One region of the Bradyrhizobium sp. UFLA05-109 genome, then DNA from elsewhere that is predicted to be linked to it. Evidence: predicted binding sites of a transcription regulator. Region 1 holds the regulator's gene; each other region holds the start of a gene.
What was found. The regulator PhoB, encoded in region 1, activates phosphate uptake and scavenging genes when phosphate is short. The targets are predictions, from matches to a motif close to TGTCATNNANCTGTCAT.
Positions count from the first base shown of each region.

Region 2: the regulator PhoB is predicted to act here: its motif matches at 5,420-5,436, upstream of Q3C01_RS08870 (YdcH family protein).
Region 3: the regulator PhoB is predicted to act here: its motif matches at 2,196-2,212, upstream of Q3C01_RS37355 (glycerophosphodiester phosphodiesterase family protein).

Region 1 is NZ_JBBIAR010000042.1:67,411-75,101, reverse strand. Features, by position in the region: gene Q3C01_RS27885 (OpgC domain-containing protein) at 1-381, opposite strand, end outside; gene apaG (Co2+/Mg2+ efflux protein ApaG) at 560-955, shown strand; gene Q3C01_RS27875 (Hsp33 family molecular chaperone) at 1,080-2,087, opposite strand; gene argF (ornithine carbamoyltransferase) at 2,415-3,338, opposite strand; gene Q3C01_RS27865 (aspartate aminotransferase family protein) at 3,338-4,546, opposite strand; gene Q3C01_RS27860 (GcrA family cell cycle regulator) at 5,002-5,514, shown strand; gene phoB (phosphate regulon transcriptional regulator PhoB) at 5,599-6,306, opposite strand; gene phoU (phosphate signaling complex protein PhoU) at 6,321-7,037, opposite strand; gene pstB (phosphate ABC transporter ATP-binding protein PstB) at 7,049-7,691, opposite strand, start outside.
Region 2 is NZ_JBBIAR010000009.1:145,596-153,286, forward strand. Features, by position in the region: gene Q3C01_RS08855 (glycerol-3-phosphate dehydrogenase) at 1-723, opposite strand, end outside; gene Q3C01_RS08860 (sensor domain-containing protein) at 871-3,555, opposite strand; gene Q3C01_RS08865 (NAD(P)/FAD-dependent oxidoreductase) at 3,779-4,882, shown strand; gene Q3C01_RS08870 (YdcH family protein) at 5,148-5,333, opposite strand; gene Q3C01_RS08875 (YdcH family protein) at 5,664-5,870, shown strand; gene Q3C01_RS08880 (hypothetical protein) at 5,974-6,189, shown strand; gene Q3C01_RS08885 (hypothetical protein) at 6,214-6,465, shown strand; gene Q3C01_RS08890 (GGDEF domain-containing protein) at 6,555-7,316, opposite strand; gene purE (5-(carboxyamino)imidazole ribonucleotide mutase) at 7,459-7,691, shown strand, end outside.
Region 3 is NZ_JBBIAR010000076.1:10,574-18,264, reverse strand. Features, by position in the region: gene Q3C01_RS37365 (helix-turn-helix domain-containing protein) at 1-319, shown strand, start outside; gene adh (aldehyde dehydrogenase) at 551-2,068, shown strand; gene Q3C01_RS37355 (glycerophosphodiester phosphodiesterase family protein) at 2,282-3,667, shown strand; gene pdhA (pyruvate dehydrogenase (acetyl-transferring) E1 component subunit alpha) at 3,841-4,863, shown strand; gene Q3C01_RS37345 (pyruvate dehydrogenase complex E1 component subunit beta) at 4,893-6,278, shown strand; gene Q3C01_RS37340 (DUF5076 domain-containing protein) at 6,282-6,587, shown strand; gene Q3C01_RS37335 (hypothetical protein) at 6,590-6,790, shown strand; gene Q3C01_RS37330 (pyruvate dehydrogenase complex dihydrolipoamide acetyltransferase) at 6,857-7,691, shown strand, end outside.

The sequences.
Region 1 (7,691 bases):
GATCCGCGCAGTGGCGATGACGAAGCCGTTTTCCAGCATCGCGCGGCCGTAGACGAAGGCCGCGGTGTAGCCGGAGATGAAGATGAAGATCTCGGTGGCGTCGCTGAAGCCGTAGTTGCGGATGGTGAACCAGGTCAGCAGGTTTGGCGGCAAGTGGTCGATGAAGATCAGCCACAACGCAAGCCCGCGAAAGAGATCGAGCCGAAGCTCACGCTCGCCGATGACGGGCAGCGTGATAGCAGGCGCCGCCGCGCGCGGCTTCGCCTCGACGGACTTCGACTTGGCGTCCAAGGACTTGGCATCCAAGGACTTAGCATCTAAGGCCTTGGCATCCGCGGTTCCGGCGATCGGCGATCCCGTCACTTGGTCGGCAATGGTCATCGGGCCAAAACCCTTGCGCAAATCGCAGCGTTTGAGGAGTGTACCGGGCCGGTGGCCTGCTCGCAAAGCGATCGGATCACATTGGGGTGTAACTACCGTGCCGATTCGGGCGGCACGATGTCGCTGACGCTGCGGGCCGCGATTGGTTCCCGGTGAGGTTTTCGTTATGATGGCAACCATGTACCGTGCCGTGACCCGCCAGATCGAAGTGACCGTCGAGCCGAACTTTGTCCCGGAGCAGTCGTCAGCCGAGCGCTCTCGCTACTTCTGGTCCTACACCATCGTGATCACCAACTCCGGCGACGAGACCGTGCAGCTCAAGACGCGGCACTGGATCATCACCGACGCGACAGGGCGGCAGCAGGAAGTCAAGGGCGAAGGCGTGATCGGCGAGCAGCCGATCCTCGCGCCCGGCGAGCGCTACGAATACACCTCGGGCGTCCCGCTCTCGACCGCCTCGGGCTTCATGACCGGCCGCTACCAGATGGTCAACGAAAGCGGCGAGCGTTTTGAGATCGACGTGCCGACGTTTTCGCTCGATAGCCCGGATGGCGGCAAGCGGGTGTTGAACTGAGGGGCGGCATGCTGCGGTAGGGTGGACAAAGGCGCGAAGCGCCGTGCCCAACACCTCTCCAATCATGTGATAGAAGTGGTGGGCACGCTTGGCTTTGCCCACCTTACGACTTCTGACCGCTTGGCTAGGCGTTCTCCACCCCCGCCTCGTGCGGCGTGAATTGATACACCGAGCTACAGAACTCGCAGGTCACGACGACCTTGTCGTCCTTGACCATCGCGGCGCGATCATCGGGCGAAAAGCTCTTCAGCATCGCCGCCACCGCATCGCGCGAGCAGGAGCATTCCGCTTTCAGACCCAGCGGATTGAACACGCGCACGCCGCGCTCGTGAAAAAGCCGGTACAACAGCCGCTCGCCCGAGAGATCGGGATCGATCAGCTCGACGTCCTCGACCGTACCGATCAGCGAGCGCGCTTCGACCCAGGCATCGTCCTCGGCGACGGTATGCGGCGAGGTGCCTTCGGGCGCGTCGCCGGGATGCATGTCGGCCTGTCGCGCGCGCTCCGGCGCCTTCGGCAAGAACTGCATCAACAGACCACCGGCGCGCCAGCGGTGCTTGCCGCCGTCGCTCGAGCGCCATTCCTCGCCGACGGCGAGGCGCACCTTGGTCGGGATCTGCTCGGAGCGCAGGAAGTATTCATGCGCCGCATCTTCCAGGCTGCCACCGTCAAGTGCGACGAGGCCCTGGTAGCGGCTCATGTCCGGGCCCTGATCGATCGTCATGGCGAGATGACCGCGACCAAGCAGCGAGCCGGAGTCCTTTGCCCCGCCGAGCCGCGAGGCATCGTAGCGGGCATAGGCGCGCAGGCGGTTGGGCGCCTTGAAGTCGACCACCAGGAATGACACCGGGCCGTCAGTCTGCGCCTGAAGGATGAAGCGGCCTTCGAATTTCAGCGCCGAGCCGAGCAGCGTCGTCAGCACGATGGCCTCGCCGAGCAGCTTGCCGACCGGCGCGGGGTAATCGTGCTTGGTGAGGATATCGTCGAGCGCAGGCCCGAGCCGGGTCAAGCGCCCGCGCACGTCGAGCGCATCGACCTCGAAGGGCAGCACGGCGTCGTCGACGGGAACGGAAGACGGCGCGCGAACCGGACTTTCGGGCCCGGCTTTGATGTCAGGGGATTGGGGGACCATGGCGCTCTATCTGGGGTCGGAGTGAACGAAATGAAAGGGGCGGCAAGGCGCTCCGTTTTTGATGCAGAATGGATCGTACACAGCACACCATATTCGGTGTCGTCCCGGCGCGCGCAAAGCGCGAGCCCGGGACCCATAACCACAGGATTGCGTTGTGGCGGAGATGACAACCCCGAGTCTTCGCTAAACTCCACCCTGTGGTTATGGGTCCCGGATCTGCGCTCCGCTTCGCTGCGCTTGTCCGGGACGACGACCGAAGATAGGGCAACGCCACGCTGCCATCATCACGGTTCTCTCATTGTCGTCCGCCAGGACGGCGATCCAAACCTATTTCACCGCGTCAAAGCACCAGGCCAAAATACCCTTCTGCGCGTGCAGACGGTTTTCAGCCTCGTCGAACACGACGGATTGCGGACCATCGATCACCTCGTCGGTGACCTCCTCGCCGCGATGGGCGGGCAGGCAGTGCATGAACAGCGCATCGGGCTTGGCGAGCGACATTAGCTGGGCGTTGACCTGGTAGGGCTTGAGCACGTTGTGGCGACGCTCGCCCTCCTTGTCGCCCATCGAGACCCAAGTGTCGGTGACGACGCAATCGGCGCCGCGCACCGCAGCTTCCGGATCGGTGCCCAGCATGATCGGAGCGCCCGTCGCCTTGACCCAGTCGCGCATCGCCTTTTTCGGCGCGAGCTCCGGCGGGGTCGCGACATTGAGGTTGAACTTGAAGCGCTCGGCGGCATGCGCCCAGGAGGCGAGAACGTTGTTGTCGTCGCCGGTCCAGGCCACTGTCTTGCCCTCGATCGGCCCGCGATGCTCCTCATAGGTCATGAGATCGGCCATCACCTGGCACGGATGCGAGCGCCGCGTCAGTCCGTTGATGACAGGCACTGTCGCGTTCGCCGCGAGCTCGAGCAGCGCATCGTGATTGAGGATGCGGATCATGATGGCATCGACATAGCGCGACAGCACGCGCGCGGTGTCGGCGATGGTCTCGCCGCGGCCGAGCTGCATCTCGGCGCCGGTGAGCATGATGGGCTCGCCTCCGAGCTGGCGCATGGCGACATCGAACGACACCCGCGTCCGCGTCGACGGCCGCTCGAAGATCATCGCCAGCGTCTTGCCTTCGAGCGGCTTGACCGGCTGATGCGCCTTCTGCTTTGCCTTCATGGCCGAGGAGGCGGCGAGCATGCTCTTGAGCTCCGACAGCGGCAGCTCGTTGATATCCAGAAAGTGCTTGGGCGTCTTGCTCATCAGCTTGCCGCCGGCGTCTTGAGAGTGGATTCAATCGCGGTGCAGGCGCGCTCGAGCCGCGCGATGCCCTCCTCGATTTCCGCCTCGGTGACGATCAAGGGCGGCAGGAAGCGCACCACATTGTCGCCGGCGCCGACGGTGAGCAGCTTTTCGTTGCGCAGCGCCGTGGCAAGATCGCCCGAAGGCACCACGGCCTTGAGGCCGATCAACAGCCCCTCGCCGCGCACTTCGCTGACGACATCCGGATGGCGGTCGATCACGGAGGCGAGCTTCTGCTTGAGCAGCAGCGACATCTTCTGCACGTGATCGAAGAAACCGGGCTTGAGCATGACGTCGAGCACGGCGTTCGCCGCGGACACGGCGAGCGGATTGCCGCCGAAAGTCGAGCCGTGCGAGCCGGGCGTCATGCCGGAGGCCGCCTCGGCGGTCGCAAGGCACGCGCCGATCGGAAAGCCGCCGCCGAGTGCTTTCGCAAGCGACATCACGTCGGGGGTTACGCCGAGGCGGCGATGTGCAAAGAGTTCGCCGGTGCGGCCCATGCCGGTCTGCACCTCGTCGAAGGCGAGCAACAGCCCATGCTCGTCACAGAGCTGGCGCAGCGCGCGATAGAATGCGGGAGGAGCAGAGCGCACGCCGCCCTCGCCCTGGATCGGCTCGATCAGGATGCCCGCAGTCTGTGGGCCGATCGCCTTCTTGACGGCTTCCAGATCGCCATGCGGCACCTGGTCGAACCCGTCCATCGGCGGACCAAAGCCTTCGAGATATTTTGCAGACCCCGTGGCAGCGAGCGTTGCCAGCGTGCGGCCGTGGAACGCGCCCTCGAAAGTGATCATGCGGTAGCGCTCGGGATGGCCCTTGGTGGCGTGATAGCGGCGCACCACCTTGATCACGCATTCCATCGCCTCAGCGCCGGAATTGCAGAAGAACACGAAGTCCGCAAAGCTCTCGTTGCAGAGCCTGACCGCGAGCTTCTCGCCATCCGGGCTCTGGAACAGGTTCGACATGTGCCAGAGCTTTGTCGCCTGCTCCTGCAGGGCCTTGACCAGATGCGGATGTGCGTGACCGAGCGCATTCACGGCGACACCCGATGTGAAATCGAGATAGCGCTCGCCACTGGTTGCGACCAGCCAGCAGCCTTCGCCGCGCTCGAAGCCGAGCTCGGCCCTGGCGAAAACGGGAAGCAGATGCGTCGCGGCGCTCTTGGTCATGACGGTCACTTGGATGTTGGGGCCGGCTGAGGCTGCGTTGCGCAGCGCATCATTGACCTGCCCGGAAAACGAAACGTGCCGCCTTTTAAGGGCGGCACGTGACACCATTTTATGCTTGGAAAAACCGCTGTCAATGCCGCCAGAAGGCCGTGCGAGGCGCGCGGCCCGTAGTCTTGCGGTGGCGATTTTGAGAGTTTTTTAAGACGGAACATGTGGACGCGGAGCCGCAGACTCTTGCGCGGGAGTCACGCCATATTGTAGCGTTTCTCCTGTCAGATACGACATCTCGTGCAGCAGTTCTGATCCTCTAAGTCCTCATGTACCGGCGTAACGTTCAGGTGCGTTTTTCGCGCCCGGCGAGCCTTAAGGGATTCTGACGGCACGGGTTTTTCGAGGCTTAGACATCGCCACGTGGCCCCAAGGATTGGCTGGCGCGCGGCGAGGGGAAGGGTGCAATGACGGTTTTGACCTGGTCCGACGATCGCGTCGAGCAATTGAAAAAGCTCTGGGAAGCCGGGCTTTCGGCCAGCCAGATCGCTGCCGAACTCGGGAATGTGACGCGCAACGCCGTAATCGGCAAGGTGCACCGGCTGGGCCTGTCCGGTCGCGCCAAGACCCCGTCCTCGGCGGCTCCCCGGCCGCGCAAGGCACGCCCCGCGCAGCACATGATGCGGGTGAGCCGGCCGATCTCGCGCGGCAACACCGCCCTCGCCCAAGCCTTCGAGGTCGAGGTGGAGCCCGATCCCATCACCTATGACAATGTCGTACCGATGAGCCAGCGCCTGTCGCTGCTCGAGCTCAACGAAGCGACCTGCCACTGGCCGGTCGGCGATCCCTCGAGCCCGGATTTCTTCTTCTGCGGCGGCAAGTCGCTCTCGGGCCTGCCCTATTGCGCGCAGCACTCGCGCGTCGCCTACCAGCCGGCGGCGGATCGTCGGCGCGCACCGGCTAAGCCGGGAACACGCTGAGTTCAGCCACAAACGACAACGTCCCGGCGCAGGGCCGGGACGCCTGATCGAGAAACGTCAGCGCGCCATTTGGCGCGCTTTTTTTTACGTTTGCTCAGCCTTCGCGAAACGATCATCCAGCGCGTAGCCGGCGCCGCGGACCGTGCGGATCGGATCCTGCTCGCGGCCGAGATTGAGCAGCTTGCGCAGACGGCCGATATGGACGTCGACGGTGCGCTCATCGATATAGATGTCACGGCCCCAGACGCTGTCGAGCAGCTGCTCGCGCGAGAACACCCGGCCGGGATGCTCCAGGAAGAACTCCAGGAGGCGATATTCGGTCGGGCCGAGGTCGATCGGCCTGCCCGAGCGGGCGACGCGGCGCTTCTCGCGGTCGAGCTCGATGTCGCCATAGGCGAGTATGGTCGCAAGCCGCTCGGGGCTTGCACGCCGCAGGAGGCCCTTCACGCGTGCGAGCAACTCGGGCACCGAGAACGGCTTGACGATGTAGTCGTCGGCGCCGGTCGCAAGCCCGCGCACCCGCTCGCTCTCCTCACCGCGCGCCGTGAGCATGATGATCGGCAGCTGCTTGGTCTCGGGCCTGGCGCGAAGCCTGCGACACAGCTCGATGCCGGACAGGCCCGGCAGCATCCAGTCGAGCACGATCAGGTCGGGGATGTGCTCTTTGAGACGGGTGTCGGCGTCGTCGCCGCGCATCACCGTCTCGACATCGTAGCCGTCGCCTTCGAGGTTATAGCGCAATAGCTCGGTCAGCGCTTCCTCGTCCTCAACAACCAGAATGCGTGCGCCCATGGCGTCGTCGCTCCTTAAGTGTTCGGCACGGTCGTGGCGAAGGTGGTCATGTCGCCCTTCGGACGCTTGTCCGCGATGGCCTGACCTTCGATCATATAGAAGACGGTCTCGGCGATGTTGGTCGCATGGTCGCCGATCCGCTCGATATTCTTGGCGCAGAACATCAAATGGATGCAGAACGAAATGTTGCGCGGATCCTCCATCATGTAGGTCAGGAGCTCGCGGAACAGCGAAGTGCAGATCGCGTCGACCTCCTCGTCGCCCTTCCACACCATCATCGCCGCTGGCAGATCATGCGCGGCATAGGCGTCCAGCACCGACTTGACCTGCTGCTGCACGAGGTCGGTCATGTGCTCCAGGCCGCGGAACAGCTTTAGCGGATGGAAATCGGTCTCGAGCGCGGCGACGCGCTTGCCCATGTTCTTGGCGAGGTCGCCGATGCGCTCCAGATCGGTCGCAACGCGCATGGCGCCGACGATCTCGCGCAGGTCGACAGCCATCGGCTGGCGGCGCGCGATCGTGAGCACGGCGCGCTCCTCGATCTTCTTCTGGAGCGCGTCGATCTCGGCGTCGGTTGCTACCACGCGCTGGCCGAGCGCGACGTCACGGCGGATCAGCGCATCGACGGAATCGACGATCATGCGCTCGGCAAGGCCACCCATCTCCGCAACGAGCCGCGTAAGCTCCTGGAGGTCGGTGTCGAAGGCCTTTGCGGTATGTTCAGAAGCCATTTCCTGTCTCCTCAGCCGAAGCGGCCGGTGATGTAGTCCTGGGTACGCCGGTCGCTGGGCGACGTGAAGATCTTGCTGGTCTCGTCGAACTCGATGAGCTCGCCGAGATACATGAAGGCGGTCTTGTCGGAGACGCGCGCCGCCTGCTGCATGTTGTGGGTGACGATCGCGATCGTGTAGTTCTCGGCGAGCTCCTGGATCAGCTCCTCGACCTTGGCGGTCGAGATCGGATCGAGCGCCGAGCAGGGCTCGTCGAACAGGATCACCTCGGGGCGCACCGCCACGGTGCGGGCGATGCAGAGACGCTGCTGCTGGCCACCGGAGAGCGACAGGCCGGAGGCGTTGAGCTTGTCCTTGACTTCGTTCCACAGCGCACCACCGCGCAGCGCCTTCTCGACCCGGTCGTCCATCTCGGACTTGGAGATCTTCTCATAGAGGCGGATGCCGAAGGCGATGTTCTCATAGATCGTCATCGGGAACGGCGTCGGCTTCTGGAACACCATGCCGACCCGGGCACGCAGCAGGTTGAGGTCGAGCTTGGGGTCGAGGATGTTGGTCTGGTCCAGCATCAGCTGACCGGTGGCGCGCTGCCCCGGATAGAGATCGTACATCCGGTTGAAGATGCGCAGCAGGGTCGACTTGCCGCAGCCGGAC
Region 2 (7,691 bases), on a different contig from region 1:
TTCGAACAGCCGCGGCACGACGATCTGGCTGATCTGCACGGCTGCGCCCGCGCGTGGTGGCGGCTGTCGGAGCACGGTCTCGGCGACGCTCACGCTCCATCCACCGCTGGTGTTCGCGAGCGCGCGGGTCGTGATGACCCTGCGATGGCCGCGATCGACGACGGCGAGCCGCCAGATCTCGGTGCGATCGGCCCGCACACAGCGCGCGCCGGTACGGATCACGGCACCACGCTCCGCCGCATCCAGCGCGGAGAGGACTGTGAGCCTGGAATCATCGACGACGCAGTCCGAATATTCAAAGGCGGTGCCGAACGGCCGTTTCAGGGCGTTGCCAACCGGATGATGCGTGATATCGATGGTCGCCGACGGCGGCAAGCCGCCGCGCCCAGCAAGACGGTCGTAGAGCAGGAGACCGGCGCGCAGCAGCCAAGGCGGACGTTCGTCGGAATGCGCAGGGATCACGAAACGCATCGGACGAACCAGATGCGGGGCGATCGCGAGCCACACCTTCCGCTCGGCCAGCGCCCGGCGCACGCGGCGGAAGCGGCGACGCTCCAGCACCGAGAGATCGCCATGGATCAAATGCGGCGTCGCCGAGGAGGCCGCGCCACCGAGATCGCCCTGCTCGAGCAGAACGACGCGAAGGCCGCGCCCGGCGGCGTCGCGCGCGATGCTGACGCCGTTCAGGCCACCGCCGATGATCGCGAGGTCGTAATCCGCCATGAAGCCGTCGTGAAGGAACGAAGCAGGGACTTCGTCATCACTAGCGCATGATCCGGAAAAGTGTGTAGCGGTTTTCCGCGCGACAAACGCGGAACGCGTTTGCGCGGAGATCATGCACAAACATATGGCTGGAGCGCGACCAGCGCTCTAGCCGGTCTTGAGCGCAAGCTCCATCGCCTCGGCGCGGCCGATGAGGCGGGCATATTGTCCGATCGGCAACGGCTTGCCGAGCAGATAGCCCTGCACGCCGTCGCAGCCCTCCTTGGCGAGGAAAGCGAGCTGCTCGATCGTCTCGACGCCCTCGGCGATGATCGACATTTCCAGGCCGTGACCGAGATCGATCACGGCGCGCACGATCGCCGCCGATTGCGGGTTGCGGCCGAGATTGATCACGAAGGCGCGGTCGATCTTGATCTTGTCGAACGGGAATGCCTGGAGATAGCTCAGCGAAGAATAGCCGCTGCCGAAATCGTCCATCGAGATCCGCACGCCCAGTGCCTTCAGGCGGCGCAGCAGCGCGAGGCCGCGATCAAAATCCTCGATCAGCACGCCCTCGGTGATTTCGAGCTCGAGCCGGCCAGGCGAAAGCCCGGTCTCCAGCAGGATCGAGTGGACGAGGCCGACCACGTCGCCATGGGCAAACTGCGCCGGCGACAAGTTGACCGCGACCTGGAGCGGCTTGGCCCAGGAAGCCGCCTCGCGGCAGGCCTGGCGCAGGATCCACTCGCCCATCTCGACGATCAGGCCGCTCTCCTCCGCGATCGGAATGAACTCGGCCGGCGAGACCTGGCCGCGGACCGGATGCTGCCAGCGCGCCAGCGCCTCGAAGCCGATGATCTCGCTCTCGGCGACGGTTTGGCCGGCGACGCCCTGCGGCTGGAACGCGAGCGAGAGCTCGCCGTTCTTGATCGCTTTCGACAGATCCTGGTGCAGCACGCGGCGGTCGCGGATCTGCTGGTCCATCTCGGGCTGATAGAGGCTGATCGTGCCGCGCGACTTCTGCTTGGCGCGGAACAGCGCTGCCCCGGCATTGGCGAGCAGCGAAGCACCGTCCGCGCCATTGTGCGGGAAGACCGATATGCCGGTGGTGACCCCGGCGCGCACCGCGCGGCCGTCGATCTGGAATTCCTGGGAAAGGGCTTCACCAAGCTGGCGCGCCAGCGCGAGACCCGTGTCGGGCTGCTTGCCATCGATGATCAGGCCAAACTCGTCGCCGGACAGGCGCGCGACCACGCCGCCACGGGCGGCGTCCTGGAGCCGCTGGGCGACCTCGACCAGGAGCTTGTCACCGAGCGCATGGCCGAAGACGTCGTTGACCTCCTTCAGCCCGTCGAGATCGATGCAAAGCACGGCGAACTCCTCGCCGGTGCCCTCGCAGGCCTCGATCATCTGCGTCAGTGCCTGGAGGAAGGCAGAGCGATTAGGCAGGTCGGTCAGACCGTCGTGATAGGCCATGTGCGCCATGCGCGACTCGGTCTGGCGGCGGTCGGTGACGTCCTCGTGGGTCTTGATCAGATATTCCGGCTCGCCGGCATCGCTGAGCACGGTGGCGCGGCGGGTGAGGAACAGCCGCAGACCATCCTTGGTCGAGATCGGATGCTCCTCGGTAATCATCCCCCGCTTCTTGATCGCGGCCTCGTCGCGCGCGATGATCAGCTTGGCTTCCTTGACATTGAAGATGTCGGAAGCGGTGAGGCCCGTGGCATCCTCGCGTTTACGGTTGAGGATCGCCTCCGCGCTGCGATTGGCGAGCAGATAGCGGCCGTCTTTGACTTGCTCCACGATCAGCGCAACCGGAATGTTGTCGACCACGAGCTCGAGGAATTTCTTGGTGCTCTCCAACTCCTCCGAGAGCGAGCGCCGGTCGGTGATGTCTTCGAACACGAGCAGCAGGAATTCAGGCTGGTTGCGTTCGTTGCGGACCACGATCCGGACCGAAGCAACCATGCGCCGCGCGGATCCGCGCTCGACCTCGAATTCGTTGCGGAACTGCCCGTCGGGAGAGTTAAGCGCGGCCCGATCGGCGTCCTCGATCCTGGTCGCCGAGACTGCAGCAAACAGCTCCCGCGCATTTTTGCCAACAGCGTAGTCCCGCGACAATCCCCAGAAGCGCTCATAGGCAGTGTTCGCGAAGATGTAGCGGCCGTCCTCGATGTTCTTCGCGGCCACACAGACCGGGACGTTGTCGAGCACCGATTCCAGGAATTGCTTGGTGGAGGCAAGCTGCCGCGACAAGTTGCGCTGCTCGCTGACGTCGAGATGCGTCGCTACCGAACCGCCATTCGGGAGCACGAAATATTTCACCAGGATGGCTCGCCCCTCGGGCAGCTCGGTGATCAGGCCATTCGAGCTGGCAGCCTTCTCGTAGAACTCGTCGTCGGTCACGCCGAGCACGCCACGATCGCGACGCAGCCTGAGCATGTCTGACCCGGTCATATCGGTCCAGAGGTCCGAGCGCGCCAGCCCGTAGATTTCGAGATAGCGGTCGTTGCAGAAGATGATCCGTCGCTGAGCGTCGGTCATCACGATACCCTGGTTCAGATTGTTCATGGCGGACGAAACGAACGCATTGCGCCGCAACTGCATGCGCCTGGCTCGCCGTAACGCCGAGTGGATCCACAGCACGATGGCCGCCAGGAGCGAGCACACCGCGATGCCGCCGAGCAGCGCCTCCCAGACCAGATTGGGATCGAGCCTGCCCAGATAGCTCTGCGGGCCGAAATTGTCGGACAGCGCAAAGGCGCGCGCGGGCGCAACCGTGCAGGCAAGGCACAGCAGGGCCTGCACAGACGTCAAAATCGTGCCGCTCGCGTGCCAGTCCTTCTCAGCCATCAGCCACCCGCGATTTCAACTCCGGATTGTCTGGCCTCACGGGTTGGGATCGGGTAAACGCCTGTCAGCACGACAGAAAAATGTGACGCCAGATACGGCAATTGCCCTGACATGATAAATTCTTCCTTAATGGAGAGCCGCCTTGGATGCGGTTCCTTAAGTCTCTCGTTAAGCCCCTTGTTAGACTTCTTGGCCCTGCCGCTTACGGACCTCCTGCCCCACCATGGATAGAGTTGACTGCGTCGTCATCGGAGCGGGCGTGGTCGGGCTCGCGGTCGCCCGAAAGCTCGCCCAGGCCGGGCGCGAGGTGATCGTGCTGGAAGCTGCGGAGGCCATCGGCACCGTCACTTCCTCGCGCAACAGCGAGGTGATTCATGCCGGGATCTACTACCGGGCCGGGAGCTGGATGGCGCGGCTGTGTGTCAGCGGCAAGCATGCGCTCTACCGCTACTGCGCCGAGCGCGACATCCCGCACAAAAATTGCGGCAAGCTGATCGTCGCGACCAGTCCGAAGGAGACCGAGAAGCTGCAATCGATCAAGGCGCATGCCGAGGCCAATGGCGTGCTCGACATGCAGATGCTTGCAGGCGACGCCGCGCGCGCGCTGGAGCCGGCGCTCGCTTGCGATGCCGCGTTGCTCTCGCCCTCGACCGGCATCATCGACAGCCACGCCTACATGCTCTCGCTGCGCGGCGAGGCCGAAGCGGCGGGAGCTGCGTTCGCGTTTCACACGCCGCTGATCCGCGCCAAGGCGTCGGGCGGCGTCATCGAAATCGATGCCGGCGGCGAGGCGCCGATGACGCTGCAATGCAGCCTGCTGGTCAATGCGGCCGGTCTTTCGGCGACGACGGTGGCGCGCAGCATCGACGGCATGCCGCTCGACCGGATTCCGCCGGCCTATCTCGCCAAGGGCAACTATTTCAGCTGCAGCACCAAGGCGCCGTTCTCACGGCTGATCTATCCTGTGCCCGAGCCCGGCGGGCTCGGCGTGCACCTCACCCTGGACATGGCGGGCCAGGCACGCTTCGGTCCCGACGTGGAGTGGATCGAAACGATCGACTATGCCGTCGATCCCGCACGCGCAGAGCGTTTCTATCCGGCGATCCGCAAATACTGGCCGGACCTGCCTGATGGTGCGTTGATGCCGAGCTATTCGGGCATACGGCCGAAAATCGTCCCGCCGGCGGTGGCCACACAGGATTTCCTGATGCAGGGCACGCGCGATCACGGCGTAAACGGCCTGATCAATCTCTTCGGTATCGAGTCGCCCGGCCTGACGTCATCGCTTGCGATCGCCGACCACGTCGCCGAGCTCGCAAACATCTAAAGCGCGATGAGATTGGGAGTGAATCGTCATCGCGCTCTAGGTTGTTGTATGAGCATGATCTCCGCGCAAACGCGTTCCGCGTTTGTCGCGAAGGAAAACCGCTTCACGCTTTGCGCTAACACGGCCCCTTCGGGTCCGGATCATGCTCTAGCCTTCGCACGAAGTTAACCGCACGACGCTTCGCACCTCGACGCAGGGATGAGCGCAACAGCTCTCATCCCTGCGTGAAGGATGCGTGATCAGGCTTACATGTGTACGGGGTTTACTAGTGGAGCGTGTCGTCCGTGCCGTGCCTCAACCGCTCGATCTGGTCCTTGACCATCAACTTCCGGCGCTTCAACTCAACAATTTGCAGGTCGTCTGTTGAAAGGTGCACAAGAGCTTCGTGCAATTCATTTTCGAGAAGTTTGTGTTTCCGCTCCAATTCAACAAGATGTGCCTGAATTGTCATTCGAAACCTCCTCGGTAGGGTTGAACCTCAGAATTCGATCCGGACGAAGAAGTGTACATCACCGATTCGTTCTGTCGATAAGTATCCGTAGTCTCCCTGTCATTTTTGAAACTTCATATGTAATGAACAGTGAGTAAGGAACCGCGGCAGGAATCATCCATGATTTCAATGCACCTGTGCGCTGGCGCCGCGATCCACTGAAATATCTTTGCGAGAGAACGTTGATAGGGGACCCAGATAGCTTGCGATCACGTCGCGCAAGGACGATACTTTCCACAGGCCTTCCACAGGCTTTCGCAACTTCATCGGGTTTTCCGGCTACCGCACATCATGACCAATGAAGACGAGCGCGAACTCGAAGCCGAGCTCGCCCGGTTGCAGCAGGAACACCGAGATCTCGATGCGGCGATCGATGCATTGCATCAATCGCCCGCCCCCGACCTGTTGCGGTTACAGCGCCTGAAGAAACGCAAGCTGTTGTTGCGCGACCGTATCGCCTTCATCGAAGACCAGATCACGCCCGACATCATCGCCTGATCCCCGCCGGTATGCCGGATGCGTTTTCCGCATACGGATTCCACTTGACTCAAAAAGAACAAAAGAAGAACATTCGGATCTCAACCGCTTCCGGGGAAATGCCATGTCCGCAGCCGCCTTCGACAACAGCCACTATGAGCAAGCCTGCGATCAAGCGATCGCGATGTGTGACGGCAATCTGCGCAGCACCATCAAGGCGCTGATCATGGCCAACGAATATCTGGAAGCGGAGCTCGAGGAATTGCAGGCGGCAATTTCGGCCGGCTGCATTCCCGAGACGTCGCGCAACAAGATGCGGAGCACCTCCAGCGCCGCGTGAGCCAAGGAGCACGAGGAGCCGACCATGTCCGATGTCACCTACTATGTCGCGCTGCCTTTCCTCATCGATGGAGATGGATCGCCGGTCGCGGGCGCCGCGGAGGAATGTCAGACCTCGGCCGCCGCGCTGCGGCGCGCCGAAATCCTGGCGCACGGCGCCGGCCATATCGGCGCGATCGCGTTCAGCCGCAGCGGCGATCCCATGACCGGCGAGTTCGGCGACGCCAAGCTGCTGCGCAAGTTCGGCAACGTGCCGGAAGATCTCAGCGCGCTTTAATCCAAAGCAGGATGAGTTTTGACTGAATCAATGCAAGCCGAGGGGGACACCTCTCCCCGCTGGGGAGAGGTGAGCCAGATCATCGCATCCTAGCTGCTGATCAGCCTGATCCGCGGCTCGTGCCGCCGCTGCGCCTTGCGCACGTACATGGCTGCGTCGGCCTCCTCCAGCGCGCGGCTTGCCTCGGCATGAGATCCCAGCAGCGCGACACCGGCGGAGGCGCCTGCATTCACGCGCTGGCCGCGAAAGACAAAGGACAAGTCGTCGATCGCCTGCTCGAAGCCTGCGGCCTTGGCCTTGGCGTCCGTCTCGCTGAGGTTCCAGAGCAGCAGTGCGAACTCGTCGCCGCCAAGGCGGCCGACCACGTCAGAGGCGCGCACCTGCCGCGTCAGCGCGGCGGCGATCGCCTTCAGCACCTCGTCACCGGCGGCATGACCGAAGGAGTCGTTGATGGGCTTCAGGCGATCGACGTCGAGCACGATCAACGCGCCGCGGGCGGCGTAGCGCGCCATGTAGGCGATCGCACGGTGCAGCTCGCGCTCGAAGCCGCGACGGTTCGGGATGCCGAGCAGGAAGTCGGTGTCGGCGGCAGCCTCGAGCTCGTCGATGCGCCTTTGGGCTCGGGCGAGCTTGGTGCGCAGGCTGCGGATGATCGCCTTGGCGTCGTTCTTGGCGTCGTTCTTGGCATCGTTTCTGGCATCGTTCCTGGCATTTTCCTTGGCCCGGCCGGTGGTCGCAGCGGTCAGGCCCGCCGACCGGGCCGTGCGCCTGGCCGCGGGTTTGGATCGGCTCCCGCTGCTTTTCCGGCGCTTTTTGGCCTTCGCAGCGATCGCCCTTTTTGGTTTCTTCATGGGCGTCCTGCTCAATGAAGGCTTGCGGGGATTCACCAAGACAGGATAGTGCATTCCCTTCTCCTTGCCACCGCCTTGCGAGCCGCCGGCCGGAACCGCTAATCTGGCCTATGTTTCTGTATTCCCGAGCACAATTGACGTCATGACCGCGCCGATCGCCATCATCATGGGAAGCCAGTCGGATTGGGACACCATGCGGCATGCTGCCGATACGCTCACAGCGCTCGGTGTCGCCTGCGAAAGCCGCATCGTCTCGGCCCACCGCACCCCGGAACGGCTGTTTACCTTTGCCAAGGGCGCCAAGGCCGAAGGCTTCAAGGTCATCATTGCGGGCGCCGGCGGCGCCGCGCATTTGCCCGGCATGACGGCGTCGCT
Region 3 (7,691 bases), on a different contig from region 1:
CCGCATCGTGCTGACGTCGTCAGCCGACGGCCATTGCGGTGGTCTCGTCGCGGTCGATGCGGATGATCTCGTGATAGGCGCGACGAGGTCCGCCCGGGTCGGACTTGGGATCGCGCCCGGCCGCCCGTTGCAGCCGGTGCCCGCAGCCGATCTTCTCGGTGGCGATGCGGCTCCCGATCACTTCGCCGGTGGTCAGCGTGCCGTGTTGCAGCGGGCGCTGTTGCGCGCGGGCGGCAATGTTTCCGCCGCCGCCAAGGCCCTCGGCGTCAGCCGCGCCACGCTGCACCGAAAGCTCAAGCGCTTCGAGTTGAAGCACTGAGCGTTCGCTCGTTTCCTCAATCGTCATTGCGCGCAATGACGATGTGGCTCAAGAATGCGCTGCTCAGGATGAGGTCTGAATGCGTGAGGGCCACTTCACCTGTCGCAGAACTGCGACAGGTCGCCTCCATCAACGCGTCCACCCGGGCTGACAGAAAACGCCTCCCGCTTCATCGTCTGCGCAAGTCGTGAACGCACGACGATCGCGCAAACAGCAACATCGGGAGTGAATATGAACAAGGTCGAATTCCTCAACGTCGCACAAGTACCCTTCGCCGCGAAGTACGACAATTTCATCGGCGGCAAATTCGTAGCGCCGATCTCCGGCAAGTATTTTGACAACGCCTCGCCCGTGAACGGTCAGGTTGTCTGCAAGATCGCGCGCTCCGATCACCAGGACGTCGAAGCTGCGCTCGATGCCGCGCACGCCGCCAAGGCTGCCTGGGGCAGCACCAGCGTTGCGGAGCGCGCCGCAATCCTGAATCGGATCGCAGAGCGCATGGAAGAGAACCTCGAGCGGCTCGCAATCGCCGAGACCTGGGACAATGGCAAGCCGATCCGCGAGACCCGCGCAGCCGACCTGCCGCTCGCGATCGATCACTTCCGCTACTTCGCAGGCGTCGTTCGTGCCCAGGAAGGCTCGATCGGCGAGATCGACCACGACACCATCGCCTATCATTTCCATGAGCCGCTCGGCGTGGTCGGCCAGATCATTCCCTGGAACTTCCCGCTGCTGATGGCGTGCTGGAAGCTCGCGCCTGCGCTCGCCGCCGGCAATTGCGTGGTGCTGAAACCGGCCGAGCAGACGCCGGCCTCGATCATGGTCTGGGCCGAGATCGTCGGCGACCTCTTGCCTCCCGGCGTGCTCAACATCGTCAACGGCTTTGGCCTCGAGGCCGGCAAGCCGCTCGCCTCCAGCCCGCGTATCGCAAAAATCGCCTTCACCGGCGAGACCACGACGGGCCGGCTGATCATGCAATATGCCGCCCAGAACCTCATTCCCGTTACCCTCGAGCTCGGCGGCAAGTCGCCGAACATCTTCTTCAAGGACGTCACCGCCGAAGACGACGACTTCTTCGACAAGGCGATCGAAGGCTTCGTGATGTTCGCGCTCAACCAGGGCGAGGTCTGCACCTGTCCGAGCCGCGCGCTGGTCCATGAGGACATCTACGACCGCTTCATGGAGCGGGCGCTCGAGCGCGTCGCCGCCATCAAGCAGGGGGATCCGCGCGCCGCGGACACCATGATCGGTGCCCAGGCCTCCGGTGAACAGCTGGAGAAAATTCTTTCCTATATCGACATCGGCAAGAAGGAAGGGGCAAAGGTCCTGGCCGGCGGTGGCCGCGCCAGCCTCGGCGGCGATCTCGCAGGCGGCTACTACGTCCAGCCGACCGTGTTCCAGGGTCACAACAAGATGCGGATCTTCCAGGAGGAGATCTTTGGCCCCGTCGTGTCGGTCACGACCTTCAAGACCGACGAGGAGGCGCTGTCGATCGCCAACGACACGCTCTATGGCTTAGGGGCCGGTGTCTGGAGCCGCGATGCCAACCGCTGCTACCGCTTCGGCCGCGCCATCCAGGCAGGCCGGGTCTGGACCAACTGCTACCACGCCTATCCCGCCCACGCGGCGTTCGGCGGCTACAAGCAGTCGGGTGTCGGCCGCGAGACCCACAAGATGATGCTCGATCACTATCAGCAGACCAAGAACCTCCTGGTCAGCTACAGCCCGAAGAAGCTCGGCTTCTTCTGATCGGCGGAGAGGGCGGCGCGCCCCTGCGCCGCCCGTTCCAACCATGCTACAAGCGCGGACGCGTTCGGATGCGGTCGTCGATCCGCGCGTGTCCCTGTTGTATTTCAGGAGCTTTTGTCCAGCCGACCGTCATCCGTCTGTCAGAGAACGATCCTATTCAGTTCGGCCCTTGTGGCGTCGAAGCGATGCCGGGCAAAAGACGGAGACTTGACCATGACGGACCATCGTTCACGACGGAATGTCTGTGCCGGAGCGATGCTGCTCGGCGTGGCCGCTTTGGCATTGGTCCCCTCGCTGGCCTTCGCACAGACCGGCTCGGCGCCGGCCGGCGCCAAGAACTTCTTGACCGTTGACGGTAAGCCGCCACTGATCCTCGGACATCGCGGCCTCCCGGGGCTGGTGCCTGAAGAGACCGAGGCGTCGTATGACCTTGCCGCGGCGCTTGGAACCGACGCGCTCGAAGAGGACCTGCACCTGACCAAGGATTGTGTCCTGGTCGCGCGTCACAACCCCTGGCTGAACGACAATACCAACGTTGCCGAGGTGGCGAAGACCAATGCGGCGGTCGCGGCTCGCAAGCGCACGGTGCCCGGCGTGCGCGTCAAGGCTCCTTCTTCCCCCAGCACACCTGCTGACTATCTCACGGATCTCACCAATCCGGCCGACCCCAAATCCGTGCTGAAATCGCTGATCGTGGATGGCGAAGACCATACCAATGATTGGTCGATCACCGACTTCACCATGGCCGAGCTGAAGGACTGGATCGCCGGGACCACCTATGATGCGGCCAACGAAAGGCCGAAGGTCTTCAACGGCAAGTTCCCGATCATCAGTTTCCAGGACATCATCGATATCGCCAAGGCCAAGAGCAAGGAGACGGGGCGTCCCATCAGCGTCTATCCGGAAACCAAGAATCCGACCTGGAACAACGCCCAGGCGATCGCCAATGGCTGTGGCATGCCCGGCAGTCACCCGCTCGAGGATGCCTTGATCAAGATCATCAAGGACAACGGCCTCAACTCAAAGGAGGCCCCCATCTTTGTTCAGAGCTTCGAGCCTGGCAGCCTGAAATACATGCGCAGCCATGGCCTGGAGACGCGGCAGGTCCAGCTCATCGATGGCAATGGTGTCGACTTCAAGACCGGCAAGGTCCTCAATAACAACATCACCAATTCGCGTCCGTTCGACTGGACGGTTTCCGGTGACGCGCGCTTGTACGATGCGATGGTGACCCCCGAGGGTCTTGCGGAGATCAAGACCTATGCCGACGGCATTGGTCCGTGGAAGGCTTACATCGTTCCGCTCAAGATTTCTCCGTGGAAGGACAGCAACGCCGACGGCACGCCCTACAAGGGATCGACTCCGGAGGCTTCGACGCAGGAAGCAACCAGCCTCGTTGCCGATGCGCACAAGCTCGGCCTGTTCGTGCATGTCTTCACTTTCCGAAACGAGAAGAAGTATCTGGCTGGCGACTACCACGGCGATCCAAGCCTCGAATATCTCAAATTCTTCCGTCTCGGCGTGGATGGGGTCTTTACCGACTTCACGCATACTGGAGTTGACGCCCGTGCAGCCTATCTGCGGGAGCTCGGCTGGTGAGGCCGGCCCCCTCTGGGGGGAGCAATTGTTGCCCGATCGGCGCCAAAGGTTTTGCAATATTTCGGTCACGTTGCAGTGCGGCATAATGAATGTCGCGCGATGTCGCTGCGGTGCTTTCGCGCGCGATAGACTTGGGTTAGAGAGGGCTTAGTTTTCTCTGACCCGGAATTCCTATGGCCGCACCCAAGAAAGCCGCCGCTAGCGCTCCCCAGGACAAGACCAACGGCGGTTCGCCCCCGGAATTCACGAGAGAGCAGGAGCTCAAGGCGCTTCGCGACATGCTCCTGATCCGGCGATTCGAGGAGAAGGCCGGCCAGCTCTACGGCATGGGTGCGATCGGCGGCTTCTGCCACCTCTATATCGGCCAGGAGGCCGTGGTGGTCGGAATGCAGATGGCGCTGAAGGATGGCGACCAGGTCATCACCGGCTATCGCGACCACGGCCATATGCTCGCCACCGGCATGGAGGCCAACGGCGTCATGGCCGAGCTCACCGGACGCCGCGGCGGCTATTCCAAGGGCAAGGGCGGCTCCATGCACATGTTCAGCGTGGAGAAGAAGTTTTACGGCGGCCACGGCATCGTTGGCGCCCAGGTCTCCCTCGGTGCGGGGCTCGCTTTCGCCAACCACTATCGCGGCAACGACAACGTCGCCGTCACCTATTTCGGCGATGGTGCGGCCAACCAGGGCCAGGTCTATGAGAGCTTCAACATGGCGGAACTCTGGAAGCTGCCGGTGATCTTCGTCATCGAGAATAACCGCTACGCCATGGGCACCTCGGTGTCGCGTGCCTCGGCGCAGCAGGATTTCTCCAAGCGCGGCCTGTCCTTCAACATCCCCGGTCATCAGGTCGACGGCATGGATGTCCGTGCGGTGAAGGCTGCGGCCGACGAGGCGGTTGCCTGGTGCCGCGCCGGCAAGGGCCCGGTCATCCTGGAGATGCAGACCTACCGCTACCGCGGCCACTCGATGTCGGACCCTGCAAAGTACCGCACGCGCGAGGAGGTCGAGAAGGTTCGCCACGACCAGGATCCGATCGAGCAGGTACGCAACCGCCTCCTGGCCGCCAACGTTAGCGAGCAGGACCTCAAGGCGATCGACGCCGAGGTCCGCGACATCGTGAATGCCTCCGCCGATTTTGCCCAGCATGATCCCGAGCCGGATGTGTCCGAGCTCTGGACCGACGTTTATCGCTAAAAGCGCGCAAGCTTTCTTTTGGAGTCAATATGCCAATTCAAGTGCTGATGCCCGCGCTGTCGCCCACGATGGAAAAGGGCAACCTCGCCAAATGGCTGAAAAAAGAGGGTGAGACGATCAAGTCGGGCGACGTGATCGCCGAGATCGAGACCGACAAGGCGACCATGGAGGTCGAGGCGACCGATGAGGGTACGCTCGGCAAGATCCTGATCCCCGAAGGTACCGCCGACGTTGCCGTGAACACGCCGATCGCGACGATTCTCGCCGACGGAGAGAGCGCCGCTGACCTCGCCAAGGCGCCGGCACCGGCAAAGCCGGCCGCGGAATCCGCGCCGCCCGCGCAAGCCAAGAGCGAGGCGCCTGCTCCGAAAGTTGCACCGTCCGCTCCGGCCGCCGTTGCCGAGCCGGACCCCGAAGTGCCCGCCGGCACCGAGATGGTGAAGCAGACCGTCCGCGAAGCCTTGCGCGACGCCATGGCCGAGGAGATGCGTCGCGATGCCGACGTCTTCGTGATGGGCGAGGAGGTCGCGGAGTATCAGGGCGCCTACAAGATCACGCAGGGTCTCCTGCAGGAATTCGGCGCCAAGCGCGTCATCGACACGCCGATCACCGAGCACGGCTTTGCCGGCATCGGCGTCGGTGCGGCGATGGCCGGCCTGAAGCCGGTCGTCGAGTTCATGACTTTCAACTTCGCCATGCAGGCGATGGACCAGATCATCAACTCCGCCGCCAAGACGCTCTATATGTCCGGCGGCCAGATGGGTTGCTCGATCGTCTTCCGCGGCCCCAACGGCGCCGCTGCGCGCGTCGCGGCCCAGCATAGCCAGGACTACTCCTCCTGGTACTCGCACGTTCCGGGCCTCAAGGTGATCGCGCCGTATTCGGCTGCGGACGCCAAGGGCCTGCTCAAGGCCGCGATCCGCGATCCCAATCCAGTGATCTTCCTCGAGAACGAAGTTCTCTATGGTCACACCGGCGAAGTGCCGAAGCTCGACGACTATGTGATCCCGATCGGCAAGGCGCGCATCGTGCGCTCGGGCAGCCACGTCACGATCATCTCGTGGTCGAACGGAATGACCTATGCGCTGAAGGCGGCGGACGAGCTTGCCAAGGACGGCATCGAGGCCGAGGTGATCGACCTGCGCACGCTGCGGCCGATGGACACCGAGACCATCATAAACTCCGTCAAGAAGACCGGCCGTGCCGTCACGGTGGAGGAGGGCTGGGCCCAGAGCGGCGTCGGCGCCGAGATCGCCGCGCGCATCATGGAGCATGCCTTCGACTACCTGGATGCGCCGGTGACGCGCGTCTCCGGCAAGGACGTGCCGATGCCCTATGCCGCGAACCTGGAGAAGCTCGCGCTGCCCTCGGCAGCCGAAGTGGTCGAGGCCGCCAAAGCCGTCTGCTACAGGTAGACCATGGCAGGGCCCAAGGAACAGCCACTTCCGCCTGACGTGATTGGACGCGAGGACGCGATCGAGATTCTGCGCGTGTTCGTGCTCGACGGCGGGCTGTCGATGGCGTTCCAGCGTGCCTTTGAGGAGCCCGACATGTGGGGCCTCCTGCTGGTCGATCTCGCCCGCCACGCCGCGCGCGCCTATGCGCGCGAGAGCGAGATGAGCGAGGAAGAGGCGCTGGGCCGAATCCTCGACATGTTCGAGGCCGAGATCGAGCGTCCGACCGACATGGGCACCACGACGCCGCGCGGGCAGAAGGGGCACTGAGCGTGGCGGTCGAATCCTATCACGACGATTTCATGCGGAAGGCGATTGGCGAGGCCGAGGCCTTCCCGGCTCCAAGGACTTTCTCGACAAGTTCGGCATCCCCCAGGATCGATCTTGCCGACGACTGCTCTACCGCCATGATGACGACGTGGCATTCCAATCCCGCCAATGAGCGCCTGTGGCAGGGCGACATCGGCAACTAATCCTGGTCAGTTCGTCTTCCGGTGGGTCGGAAGACGACGTTTTGAGAAGTTCTTCGTGAGGTCAGCATGCCCATCAACATCCTGATGCCCGCTCTTTCGCCGACGATGGAGAAGGGCAACCTCGCCAAGTGGCTGAAGAAAGAGGGCGACAAGGTCAAATCCGGCGATGTCATCGCCGAGATCGAGACCGACAAGGCCACCATGGAGGTCGAGGCGATCGACGAAGGCACGATCGCAAAGATCCTCGTGCCCGAGGGCACCCAGGACGTGCCGGTCAACGACGTGATCGCAGTGCTCGCTGGCGAAGGCGAGGACGTGAAGGCTGCCGGCGCCGCCAAGCCGGCTGCGTCGGCTGGGCCGCCGAAAGCTGCGGAAGCTCCGGCTGCTGCGCCGGCTCCGGCGCCCGCACCGGCTGCGCCGAAGACGGCACCGGCTGCAGCTCCTGCGCCACAGGCCGCCGCACCGGCCGCGCAGACCAATGGCCAGGGAGGCCGCGTGTTCTCCTCGCCGCTGGCGCGGCGCCTTGCCAAGGACGCTGGCATCCAGATTGCGATGATCACCGGCACCGGTCCGCACGGCCGCGTGGTCGCACGCGACGTCGAGCAGGCCCAGTCCGGCAAGGGCCTGAAAGCGCCGGCAGCAGCTCCGTCAGGAGCGCCCTCGATCGCGCCGACCATGTCGGATAAGCAGATCCTGGCGCTGTTCGAGCCGGGCTCCTATGACATCGTCCCGCATGACGGCATGCGCCGCACCATCGCGCAGCGCCTGACCGCGTCGATCCAGAACGTCCCGCACTTCTATCTCACCATCGACTGCGACATCGGCAAGCTGCTGGTCGCGCGCGAGGAGATCAACGCGGCAGCTCCGAAGGACAAGGAGAAGAAGCCGCTCTACAAGATCT